One region of the Citrobacter sp. GW821-FHT07H02 genome, then DNA from elsewhere that is predicted to be linked to it. Evidence: predicted binding sites of a transcription regulator. Region 1 holds the regulator's gene; each other region holds the start of a gene.

Region 1 (4,243 bases):
GCCAAGGTTAAATGCCCCGATATTCACCGACGAAGACAACCCCGGCGCTTCACTGGCGACACGCATCACGCGCATCTGCAAAGGCGGTACGACGGCAAATGTTGCCGCGCCCCACACCACCATACTGAACGCAGCGCCCAGATCGTTACGCGCCAGGAAAGGAATGGCCAGCATGATGACCATAAGCAGCAGTAAGAAACCTTTCAGCGTACCGTTGACGGAACGATCGGCCAGTTTGCCGCCAAAATAGTTGCCGATCGAAAACCCAACGCCGATCAAAACTAACATCGCGGTGACAAATGCCGGTGTGGCATGGGCAATGTTTTGCAGAACGGGTGAAATATAGGTGTAGAGGGTGAACATTGCCCCCGCGCCCAGCACGGTGGTCAGCAGCGCAGAAAGGACCGGTGGACGCAGCAAGACAGCCAGTTCTTTACGCACGTCCGGCCGTTCCCCTGCGCCACCTTTCGGCAGAGAGAAGAATAAACTGAGCATCGCGATCACCCCAAGTCCAGCGGTCGCTAAAAAGGACATCCGCCAGCCAATGGTTTCCCCAAGCCATGTGGCCGCAGGCACGCCGCCGATGTTTGCAATGGTCAGTCCCATAAACATCGTCGCCACGGCGCTGGCCTGTTTATGCTTCGGCACTACCCTGGCCGCCACGACCGAACCCAATCCGAAAAACGCGCCGTGATTAAGACTGGTCAAAATGCGCGATAGCATCAAGGTGGTGTAATCCGGCGCAATGGCCGACAGGACGTTGCCCAGCGTAAAAATGGCCATCAAAAAAATCAGCGCATTACGACGAGCACGGTGCGATAGCAACAGGGTCATCAACGGCGCGCCCACCATCACACCCACCGCATAGGCGCTGATGAGCATTCCGGCGGCGGGAATGGAGACATTCACGCCATGCGCAATGACGGGCAACAGCCCCATCGGAGAGAATTCCGTGGTCCCAATACCAAATGCGCCAATCGCAAGCGCCAGTAAGGGGTAATTGATTTTCATACGTTGACTCCGCTGCAGCGTGCCGCGAAGCGACACCCGATAAGAGCCAAAAGCATGACATCAATCACAAAAATAATAAAGTTAACAGAATGGCAAAAGACTTTTGCTGATTTAGTAACAATGAAGGGGTAACGAGATGAGGGAGAGCATGCTCCCTCACGGTAAATCAGTGCAGTGCGGCGGTCAGACCACCCGCTACGATCAGGCCCAGAACAATAATAGTGGTTACTAACGAAAACTTCAGATCGGTGCTCATCAAATTTGCTCCTTTTTATTCCCACACAAAAAGTGATATTGCGCATTTTTACACACTTGGATGTAAAAATCTCCCAGGATTTATATTGATAACCACTTTTAACTCTTCCCCTTTTCGTCAAGATCAGACAAAATTCCACGCTTACTTGATTAGCGTACCGGCCATTGACCCCCTCCTGACGTTTCGTGTCGTTTTCCCGGCGTGCCGCAACCCTGATGTTGCGATAAGGGTGTGTAAAGGCAAACGTTTACCTACAGTATTTTCAGGAGTTTGGATATGGTCTGGAGTGAAATGTAATGGCAACAATTAAAGATGTAGCGAAGCGAGCAAACGTTTCCACTACAACCGTATCACATGTAATTAACAAAACGCGTTTTGTCGCAGAAGAGACTCGCAATGCTGTCTGGGCAGCAATCAAAGAATTGCACTACTCCCCGAGTGCCGTCGCCCGCAGCCTGAAGGTGAATCACACCAAATCTATCGGTCTGCTGGCAACCAGCAGTGAAGCCGCCTATTTCGCTGAAATTATTGAAGCCGTTGAGAAAAACTGCTTCCAGAAAGGCTACACCCTGATCCTTGGCAATGCCTGGAATAATCTTGAAAAACAACGGGCCTACCTTTCCATGATGGCGCAAAAGCGTGTGGATGGTCTGCTGGTTATGTGTTCGGAATATCCAGAGTCTCTGCTCTCCATGCTTGAAGAGTATCGCCATATTCCAATGGTGGTTATGGATTGGGGCGAAGCGAAGGCTGACTTTACCGATACGGTCATTGATAACGCGTTCGAAGGCGGTTATATGGCCGGTCGTTATCTGGTGGAACGCGGTCATCGTGAGATAGGCGTCATTCCTGGCCCGATGGAGCGTAACACGGGGGCTGGCCGCCTGGCGGGCTTTATGAAGGCGATGGACGAAGCGCTGATAAAAGTCCCGGAAAACTGGATTGTACAGGGCGATTTTGAACCTGAGTCTGGTTATCGTGCAATGCAGCAAATCCTCTCTCAGACCCATCGCCCTACTGCGGTATTCTGCGGTGGCGACATCATGGCAATGGGGGCGCTCTGCGCTGCTGACGAAATGGGTTTGCGCGTACCGCAGGATATTTCGGTGATCGGTTATGACAATGTGCGTAACGCGCGCTATTTCACACCCGCACTGACCACTATTCACCAACCGAAAGACTCACTGGGTGAAACGGCCTTTAATATGTTGTTAGACCGTATCGTCAACAAGCGTGAAGAGTCGCAGTCTATTGAAGTCCACCCGCGACTGATCGAACGTCGTTCGGTTGCGGATGGTCCGTTCCGCGACTATCGTCGTTAAGCTTCCCCGGCGGGAACCTCTTCAGGTTCTCGCAACCACTCTTTATTCAGCGTTTCACTGTCGCCTAAATACTCTAGCAGCCAGGCTAATGCGGGCGACGTGTCATTTTGCTGCCAGGTCAGGCAGCATGCTGCATCCGGGAATGGATTCTCCAGGGTCAACGCGACCCATTTGCCACTGTCGACCCACGGTTTTGCAAAATGCGTAGGCACCATCCCGACACATAACCCGGCGGAAAGACAGGTTGCTGACGATTCCCAATCCGGTACGATCACGCGCTTTTGGTTGTCCAGCAGCCAGGTGATACGTTTAGGCAGTGTCCGTGACGTGTCTTCACGGACCAGCGACGGCCAGTTGCGCAACGTATCATCACTCAAGGGTCCGGGCATCGCCGCCAGGGGATGATGACTTGCCACCACGCAGCTCCAGCTCAACATTCCCATATCGCGAAAGGTATAGCGCCCGCCGACGGGGATCGCCTGCGTCGCCCCAATGGCCAGTTCCACGCGTCCGTCGGAAAGCGCATCCCAGACGCCGTTAAACACCTCCTGAGAAACGATCAGCTCGACGTCATCAAAGTGGCGATAGAAGTCGACAATCATCTGCCGGGTGCGTTCTGGTCGCACAATATTATCTACCGCGATAGGCAGTTGCCCTCGCCAGCCATTCGCAATCTGTTGGCACTGCTGGCGGGTGATCTGCATTTTTTTGATAACAGAGCGGCCTTCTTTTAAAAACCAGGCGCCGGCGGGCGTCAATTCCACATCCCGGTGGCGTCGTTCAAACAGGGGAACCGCCAGCCACTCTTCCAGTTGACGTACGGTGTAGCTGACGGCCGAGGGCACGCGATGCAGTTCCTGGGCGGCGGAACTGAAGCTACCATTGCGCGCGACAGCATCAACAACTTCAAGGGAATATTCTGACCACATATTCTGCCTACAAAAAATTTGAATTCAGTAGACAAATATTAGCGTTTCACAACAGGAATTTCACTCCCTACACTCTGCGGCAATGTCTTACTGATAAAAAAAGAGAATGTATTATGCAACCGGGAAAAGGGTTTTTAGTCTGGCTGGCGGGTCTCAGCGTACTGGGTTTTCTGGCAACAGATATGTACTTACCTGCATTTGCTGCCATTCAGGCCGATTTGCAGACACCTGCCTCTGCCGTCAGCGCCAGTCTGAGCCTGTTCTTAGCCGGGTTCGCCATCGCCCAGCTCGCCTGGGGTCCGCTATCCGATCGTTACGGTCGTAAGCCCATACTATTGCTCGGTTTGTCGATCTTCGCCCTCGGAAGTCTGGGTATGCTGTGGGTAGAAAGTGCAACAGGCTTGCTGGTTCTGCGCTTTATCCAGGCCATTGGCGTGTGTGCTGCTGCTGTTGTCTGGCAGGCACTGGTGACGGATTACTACCCGTCGCAAAAAGTTAACCGTATTTTTGCCACCATCATGCCGTTGGTCGGGTTGTCGCCTGCGCTTGCGCCATTGTTAGGCAGTTGGATCCTCGCGCATTTTTCCTGGCAGGCCATTTTCGCCACGCTGTTTGTGATTACGCTGATCCTGATGCTGCCCGCCCTGCGTTTAAAACCCACCGCAAAAGCACGTGACGATAGTCAGGATAAACTGACGTTCACTACCCTGCTGCGTTCGAAAGCC
Region 2 (4,243 bases), on a different contig from region 1:
GTCGATGTTGGTCAGGTTAAACACGCCGTCGACAGACAGGCCGGCACGGAAGGCATCGGCGATGTACCAGATACGCTCGGCACCCGCGTCTTTCAGTTCGCGGCGAATTTTGGTCAGGGCTTCCGGGTCGTCGAGGCTGACTTTCGGGTCAAAGCCGGTTGCACCGACTTCCAGACCGCGCAGCGCTTTCTGCAGGGATTCCTGCTGAGTGCGGCCAATCGCCATCACTTCACCGACAGATTTCATCTGGGTGGTCAGACGGTCGTTCGCACCGGCGAATTTTTCGAAGTTAAAGCGTGGAATCTTGGTAACGACGTAGTCGATGGACGGTTCGAAGGAAGCCGGAGTACGGCCGCCGGTGATGTCGTTCATCAGCTCATCGAGGGTGTAGCCCACCGCCAGTTTCGCTGCCACTTTGGCAATTGGGAAGCCGGTTGCTTTAGATGCCAGCGCCGAGGAGCGGGAGACACGTGGGTTCATTTCGATAACGATCAGACGACCGTCTTTCGGGTTCACCGAGAACTGGACGTTAGAACCGCCGGTCTCAACACCGATTTCACGCAGTACCGCCATCGAGGCGTTACGCATGATTTGGTATTCTTTGTCGGTCAGCGTCTGGGCAGGCGCTACAGTGATGGAGTCACCGGTATGGATACCCATGGCATCGAAGTTTTCGATAGAGCAGACGATGATGCAGTTGTCGTTTTTATCACGCACCACTTCCATCTCGTACTCTTTCCAGCCAATCAGCGACTCGTCAATCAGCAGCTCTTTGGTTGGGGAAAGATCCAGGCCGCGCTCGCAAATCTCTTCGAACTCTTCGCGGTTGTAAGCGATACCGCCGCCGGTGCCGCCCATGGTGAAGCTTGGACGGATGATGCACGGATAACCAACGTCAGCGGCAACCGCCAGCGCTTCTTCCATGGTGTGTGCAATACCGGAACGTGCGGTGTCGAGGCCGATTTTCTTCATCGCCACGTCGAAACGGCGGCGGTCTTCGGCTTTATCAATTGCATCAGCGGTAGCACCAATCATGGTGACGCCGAACTCTTCCAGCACGCCCTGACGTTCCAGCTCCAGCGCGCAGTTCAGCGCCGTCTGACCGCCCATGGTTGGCAGTACGGCGTCTGGACGTTCTTTCTCAATAATTTTGCGTACGACTTCCCAGTGAATCGGCTCGATGTAGGTGGCATCGGCCATTTCCGGGTCGGTCATGATGGTCGCCGGGTTAGAGTTCACCAGAATAACGCGGTAACCCTCTTCACGCAGGGCTTTACAGGCCTGTGCGCCGGAGTAGTCAAATTCGCAGGCCTGGCCGATTACAATCGGACCAGCGCCAAGGATCAGGATGCTTTTTATATCTGTACGTTTTGGCATTGTCTTCTCGGCTCCTGATTATTTAGCGGTCTTACGGTATTGCTCGATAAGTTCGATAAAGTGATCGAACAGTGGCGCGGCATCGTGCGGGCCTGGGCTGGCTTCCGGGTGTCCCTGGAAGCTAAACGCCGGTTTATCGGTGCGGTGAATTCCCTGCAGAGTGCCATCGAACAGCGATTTGTGGGTCACACGCAGGTTAGCAGGCAGCGTCGCTTCATCTACCGCAAAACCGTGGTTCTGCGCGGTAATCATCACCACGTTGTTATCAATATCTTTCACCGGGTGGTTACCACCGTGGTGACCGAATTTCATCTTGATGGTTTTCGCACCGCTGGCCAGCGCTAACAGCTGATGGCCCAGGCAGATACCGAATACCGGAATCTCGGTCTGGAGGAATTTTTCAATCGCGTCGATAGCGTAATCACACGGAGCCGGGTCGCCAGGGCCGTTTGAGAGGAAAATGCCGTCCGGATTCAGCTTCAGGACGTCTTCGGCAGAGGTTTTCGCCGGGACAACCGTCAGGCGGCAGCCGCGGTCTACCAGCATGCGCAGAATATTGCGTTTGGCGCCAAAATCGTAGGCAACGACGTGGAACGGCAGCTCATCTTCTTTTTTGGCTTCTGGCAGTTCGCCTGCCAGTGTCCAGCTACCCTGAGTCCAGCCGTAGGTTTCAGCCGTGGTCACTTCTTTCGCCAGGTCCATACCATTCAGCCCCGGGAACGCTTTGGCTTTTTCTAACGCCAGCGTCGCATCAAGATTATCACCGGCGATGATGCAGCCGTTCTGAGCGCCTTTCTCACGCAGCAGGCGTGTCAGCTTACGGGTATCGATATCGGCAATCGCCACGATGTTATGGCGTTTCAGGTAAGAAGAGAGGTCTTCAGTATTGCGGTAGTTGCTGGCAATCAGCGGCAGGTCGCGAATGACCAGGCCTTGCGCATGTACCTGAGAGGATTCTGCATCGGCTTCATTGGTGCCGACATTACCGATATGGGGATAAGTAAGAGTGACGATTTGGCGGGAATAGGAAGGATCAGTGAGGATTTCTTGATAACCGGTCATTGAAGTATTGAAAACGACTTCCCCAACCGCCGAACCCGTTGCCCCTATGGCCCGACCGTGAAACTGGGTTCCGTCTTCCAGAACCAATAGCGCTGACTTAATCAAAACACCCTCCAGAGAATATTCACTCACTTTATTTGCATATTAATTCATTTTGATTGCATGAATCAATGCAAATTTGCTTACCCATGTATTTCTGGCAAACGGCGGCATTCTAGAGACAGACCAGACAAAAGTCTACCTGAAAGGGGAATTTTTATTATTATTTTACGTCACTGAGATAAATCGTGCGATTTAACAGGCAAAAAGATCAGCTAAGTCGTATCGGAAAACGCTTGCGCGATGAAAAGAGTATGGAAATACGCGTTCAAGATGAAAAAAGTAGACCATTTGGTCAAAATTTACATAAAACCAACATAAACAAAGACAAAAACACGAAATTTATAGCCACTCATGAAAAACAGATAACCAAACCAATAAAATAAAAGGGCAATAAAATATTGCCCTATGTAATCAATAAATTATGACTACAATGACCACATCACTAAGGGTAACTCATGCTTATAAATCATTTAAATTAAGCACATCTCGCATATCAAAAAGGCCATTTGATTTGCATTTTAACCAAATTGCCGATTTTACGGCTCCGTTAGCAAATGTCATGCGGCTGGATGCCTTATGCGTAATCTCAACGCGCTCGCCAATATCGGCAAACATCGCAGTATGTTCACCCACAATGTCACCCGCACGTACGGTAGCAAAACCAATCGTGCCGGGTACTCGCTCACCGGTATAGCCTTCCCGGCTGTAGACGGCGCAGTCTTTAAGATCTTTGTCCAGCGCATGGGCAATCGCTTCCCCCATCGCCAGTGCCGTACCTGACGGCGCATCCACTTTACGACGATGGTGCGCTTCAATAATTTCAATGTCGGCGTAGTCGCCCATTACTTTTGCCGCTTTTTCGAGAAGCTTCAGCATGACGTTGACGCCCACGCTAAAGTTCGCCGCAAACACAATTCCGATCTCCTGAGCGGCGTCGCGAATAGCCTGCTTACCAGCCTCGTCGAATCCAGTCGTACCTATCACCATGCTTTTGCCGTGCTGGCGGCAAAAGGCCAGATGCGTTAGCGTCCCTTCCGGGCGGGTAAAATCGATGAAGACATCAAAATCGTCTTTGATGGTATCAAGGCTGCTTTGTACGGTAACACCACACTTTCCGGCACCCGCCAGTTCACCAGCATCACTGCCCAGCAATGAGGAACCTTCCCGCTCCAGCGCCGCGCCCAATTGGACGCCTTCCATGCTCAGTGTCGCCTGAATCAACTGGCGTCCCATGCGTCCACCGGCTCCCGCGATGGCAACGCGGATATGTGCATCATGCATAGCTATTCTCTTTTGTTAATTTTACGTAAATCGTTTTCAGATTAACCAGCGCGCTGCCGCACCGCTAGCCAAAAACGTCGATAATTAGAATTTAATGATAAACAGGGTGAGATATCAGTAAAAGGCATGATGCATCGGAATAAGTCGCACCATACCGTTTGATACACCTGAATTTACGGAGCCAATGCCAGCACGTCTGCAACCCATTGCTGAAAACCAGCGACATCGATATCGAGGGCGACCTGTGCGTTTTCCGGTCTGTTCATCCGTCCCTCAATATCCACAACGGTTGTTCCGGCGGTATATTCCCCCTGCGTTTCTACCGCGACGAAGCACGGCTTGACGGTAAACAGATCCGGGCGAACCAGCCAGGCGATGGCGCAGAGGTCGTGCATCCGCACGCCAGTGCTCATTGTTCCGC
Region 3 (4,243 bases), on a different contig from region 1:
GGATTGTCACCTATGGGGCAATGGCGATGGGGGCGCCGCTCGGTGTGCTGTTCTACGCCTGGGGAGGTTTGCAAGGGCTGGCGCTGACGATTATGGGCGTCGCCTTGCTGGCGGTGTTGTTTGCGCTTCCACGTCCAGCAGTGAAAGCCAGTAAAGGCAAACCTTTGCCGTTTCGCGCCGTTCTCGGACGTGTCTGGCTGTACGGCCTGGCCCTGTCGCTGGCGTCTGCCGGATTTGGCGTGATCGCCACCTTCATCACACTGTTTTATGACGCCAAAGGCTGGGATGGTGCGGCATTCGCCCTCACACTGTTTAGCTGTGCGTTTGTCGGCACGCGTCTGTTGTTTCCCAATGGCATCAATCGGATCGGCGGTTTAAATGTGGCGATGATCTGTTTTGCGGTGGAAATCGTCGGGCTGCTGCTGGTGGGGATGGCGGTACTGCCGTGGATGGCGAAAATCGGCGTATTGCTGGCAGGGGCCGGGTTCTCGCTGGTTTTCCCGGCACTGGGCGTGGTGGCGGTGAAAGCGGTGCCGCAACAAAATCAGGGTGCAGCGTTGGCAACCTATACGGTGTTTATGGATTTATCGTTGGGCGTCACCGGGCCACTGGCCGGGCTGGTTATGACATGGGCGGGTGTGCCGGTTATCTATCTGGCGGCGGCGGGACTGGTGGCGGTTGCGTTTTTGTTGACCTGGCGGTTAAAAAAACGGCCCCCGGCAACAATGCAGGAGGCCGTATCATCGTCTTAACCGTTACTGAATGACCAGCGTGTTAATGATGTTTTCAGCGGCAGTTTGCGCTTTTTGCTGATCGTCTGCAGGCAGTGTGATCTGCATGGTCAGCAGTTGGTCGCCCACTTTACCCAGCACGACGGAAGAGTAAGCGGTCTGGCCTTTCGCCGAGATAATGCTGTCTAACTGCTGGAACGTGTGGCCCTTCAGCTCGATAGATTTGTTGGTCACGACCTGCAATTGCGGGTCGCGGCTACGCTGTTGCTCTTCCAGACGTTTCGCCAGCACGGCCAGCTCTTCTTTGGTGTCGTCGCCCACAATCACAATGACGGCTTTCTGGCCAGTGGCGTCAGAATAGACGTGCATATTGTTGGCCTGAGTCCCCAGCTTGCCGCTCTGATCGGTCATCTCTGCCGGCAGTGAGAAACTGAGTTTGCCATCCATCAGGCTGACAGGTTGTCCGGTTGCGTTACTTTCCGCTGTGGCACCCTCTGCCGGAGCTTTCGTATCGCTGTTATCACAGGCCGCAAGCCCCATAACCAGCAGGCCAATACCGACATATTTAACCAGATTGCGCATTGACTTCTTCCTTTCGATAAACGGCCATAACGGCTCATTCACCCATCTTATCACAACTCGGAAAATGAACCTTTAACTCGTCTGCAATGCCGAGATTTCAGATTTATCTGCCAGCCTTTTCAGCAACATATTCAGCAATACGCCATACATCGGCAGGAAGAAAACAAGGCTGATCAGCACCTTGAATGCGTAGTCGACGAGGGCGATTTCCATCCAGTGCTCGGCCATAAACGCGTCCGGGCTACGCCAGAAAGCGATAAAGAAGAAGGCGAGCGTATCACTGACGTTACCAAACAGCGTCGATGCTGTCGGCGCCAGCCACCAGCGACGATTCTGGCGCAGGCGATTAAAGACATGCACATCCAGAATCTGCCCCAGCGCGTAAGCCATAAAACTGGCGGCGGCAATACGGGCGACAAACAGGTTGAAGTGCAACAGCGCGCCAAATCCCTGCCAGGAGCCCATATAGAACAGCGACGAGATGACATAGGAGATCAGCAGCGCCGGGATCATTACGGCAAAGATGATTCGACGTGCCAGCGGCGCGCCAAAAATACGCACGGTCAGATCGGTGGCGAGAAAAATAAAGGGAAAGCTGAACGCGCCCCACGTGGTGTGGAAACCAAAAATGGAAACCGGGAGCTGCACCAGATAGTTACTGGAGGTGATCACCAGCAAATGGAATAGCGATAGCCAGAACAACGCGTTTACGCGCTGCGTTTGAGAGAACTGCGTCATATTGTACCTTTTTAATTAAATTGGGGTGAGGGAACCCATTTCGTGCGACACGCTATTTTACTGGCCCCAATCAAAGGGCTGCGCCAATAACGCGTCTTAACATTTTCAAGCCGCCGCATGATACTGCTTTAACTACGCAATGCAATGGTTGTTTTTTACGCAATCGTTAACCTGATTGGCTTACTCGCAAACTGGGGGTAAACTACCGCCGTTTTTTGCGTAAATGAGACGATAATGACCGATCTGCTTTCTACCCCCGACCATACGCTTGATGCTCAGGGACTGCGCTGCCCGGAACCCGTGATGATGGTGCGTAAAACGGTACGCAACATGCAGACAGGTGAAACGCTGTTGATTGTCGCCGACGATCCGGCAACGACCCGCGATATTCCTGGTTTTTGTACCTTTATGGAACATGAACTGTTAGCGAAAGAGACGGAATCACTGCCGTATCGCTATTTGATCCGTAAAGGACAGTAAGCGGTGCCGGATGGCGCTTACGCTTATCCGGCCTACAAAGAATAATACTCCACGTGCAGCCCGTAGGCCGGATAAGGCAACGCCGCCATCCGGCACAAACACATTAGCCTTTTCGCAACAGCCGCAGTGCGTTCGCCGTCACCAGCACCGTCGCCCCCGTATCAGCCAGCACCGCCAGCCAAAGGCCGGTTATCCCCAGCAGCGTGGTGACGAGGAAAATCCCTTTTAACCCCAGCGCAATGGCGATGTTCTGCCGAATATTGGCGTGGGTCGCGCGCGCCAGTTGAATCATCTGCACCAGCCCGCGCAGGCGGTTATGGGTCAGGGCGGCATCGGCGGTTTCCAGCGCAACATCCGTACCGCTTCCCATTGCGATGCCAATCGTGGCCGCTTTCATGGCGGGGGCGTCGTTAATACCGTCGCCAACCATCGCCAGCGGCGACTGCTGGTTAAGGGCAGAGACGGCCTTGACCTTATCTTCTGGCAGCAGCCCGGCTTTAAATTCCAGCCCAAGTTCACTGGCGATGGCGGCCGCGGCACGCGGATTATCGCCGGTCAGGATCACACCATTTACCCCTAACGTTTTGAGTTCGCTAACGGCGGTGTGGGCATCCTCACGCAACGTATCCTGTAGCGCAATCACGCCAAGTACCGTCTCGTTACGCAGCACCAGAACCACCGTTTGTCCGGCGTTTTCCAGTTCATTGATCTGCCCGGCAAAGGCGTCGGCAGGTTGTTTACCCGCCGCGCAAATCAGCACGCGCTCGCCGTTGACCAACGCTTCAATGCCGGAACCGACCAGTGCTCGTTGAGACTGCGCGGCGGGAATACTCAGCTTGCGCGTTTGGGCTTCAGCGACGATGGCTTGCGCCAGCGGGTGCGTCGCCCCTTGTTCCACCGCCGCCGCCAGCGCCAGCAGGTCAGACTCGCTGATTTCTGCTGCCGGATGGATAGCCGTAACACGGGGTTTCCCGATGGTCAGCGTACCGGTTTTATCAAAGGCGACATGGGTGACTCTGCCCAGTTGTTCCAGCGCCGCCCCCCCTTTGATCAACGCGCCACGGCGTGCCGCCGCGGCCAGTCCGGAGGTAATGGCCGCGGGTGTTGAGATAACCAGCGCACACGGGCAGCCAATCAGCAGCAGCGTCAGTCCTTTATAAATCCACTCCTGCCACGAGGCGGCGAACAGCAACGGCGGAACGAGGGCGACCAGCAGCGCGATGGCCATGATCGCCGGGGTATAAATTCGGCTGAAGCGATCGATAAAACGTTCGATCGGCGCGCGGCGTTCTTCAGCCTCTTCAATCAGCTTCAGAATGCGGTCAATCGCACTGGCGCCAGGTTCAGAAAGCACTTCGAGCGTAACAAGACGGTCAACGCTGGTAGCGCCCGCGGGCACTTTTTCGCCTGTTGCCCGTTCAACCGGGATGGATTCACCTGTCAGCGCGCTCTCATCAAAACTGGCGAAACCGGAAACCAATTTACCGTCGGCAGGCAAGCGGCCGCCGGCGGCAACTTCAATCGTATCCCCCGGTTGCAGGGTAGCGATCGCCACCTCTTCACGCTGTCCGTTACGGATGCGCGTGGCGGTTTCTGGCTTGAGCGCCATCAGCGCGCTGACCCCTTTACGGGCGCGGCTGGCAGCCCAACCTTCCAGGCGCTCGCCAATCAGGAACAGCAGCAGCACCATTGCCGCCTCTGCGGTTGCGCCA

The links. Region 1 encodes PurR, which represses purine synthesis genes. Its sites were predicted from a motif close to CANGCAAACGTTTGCNTG; they were not measured.
Region 2: a site for PurR is predicted at 2,636-2,653, ahead of carA (glutamine-hydrolyzing carbamoyl-phosphate synthase small subunit). Genes of this name have one in related genera too.
Region 3: a site for PurR is predicted at 2,208-2,225, ahead of tusA (sulfurtransferase TusA). Genes of this name have one in related genera too.

Annotation. Positions count from the first base shown of each region.
Region 1 covers NZ_JBWKPZ010000003.1:48,680-52,922, forward strand. Annotated here, with positions in the region: gene AC07NP_RS05475 (MFS transporter) at 1-1,011, opposite strand, end outside; gene cydH (cytochrome bd-I accessory subunit CydH) at 1,178-1,267, opposite strand; gene purR (HTH-type transcriptional repressor PurR) at 1,564-2,589, shown strand; gene punR (DNA-binding transcriptional activator PunR) at 2,586-3,518, opposite strand; gene punC (purine nucleoside transporter PunC) at 3,632-4,243, shown strand, end outside.
Region 2 covers NZ_JBWKPZ010000004.1:58,007-62,249, reverse strand. Annotated here, with positions in the region: gene carB (carbamoyl-phosphate synthase large subunit) at 1-1,377, opposite strand, end outside; gene carA (glutamine-hydrolyzing carbamoyl-phosphate synthase small subunit) at 1,396-2,544, opposite strand; gene dapB (4-hydroxy-tetrahydrodipicolinate reductase) at 3,001-3,822, opposite strand; gene rihC (ribonucleoside hydrolase RihC) at 3,996-4,243, opposite strand, start outside.
Region 3 covers NZ_JBWKPZ010000002.1:271,932-276,174, forward strand. Annotated here, with positions in the region: gene AC07NP_RS04390 (MFS transporter) at 1-752, shown strand, start outside; gene AC07NP_RS04395 (DcrB family lipoprotein) at 756-1,313, opposite strand; gene AC07NP_RS04400 (7-cyano-7-deazaguanine/7-aminomethyl-7-deazaguanine transporter) at 1,386-2,051, opposite strand; gene tusA (sulfurtransferase TusA) at 2,286-2,531, shown strand; gene zntA (Zn(II)/Cd(II)/Pb(II) translocating P-type ATPase ZntA) at 2,635-4,243, opposite strand, start outside.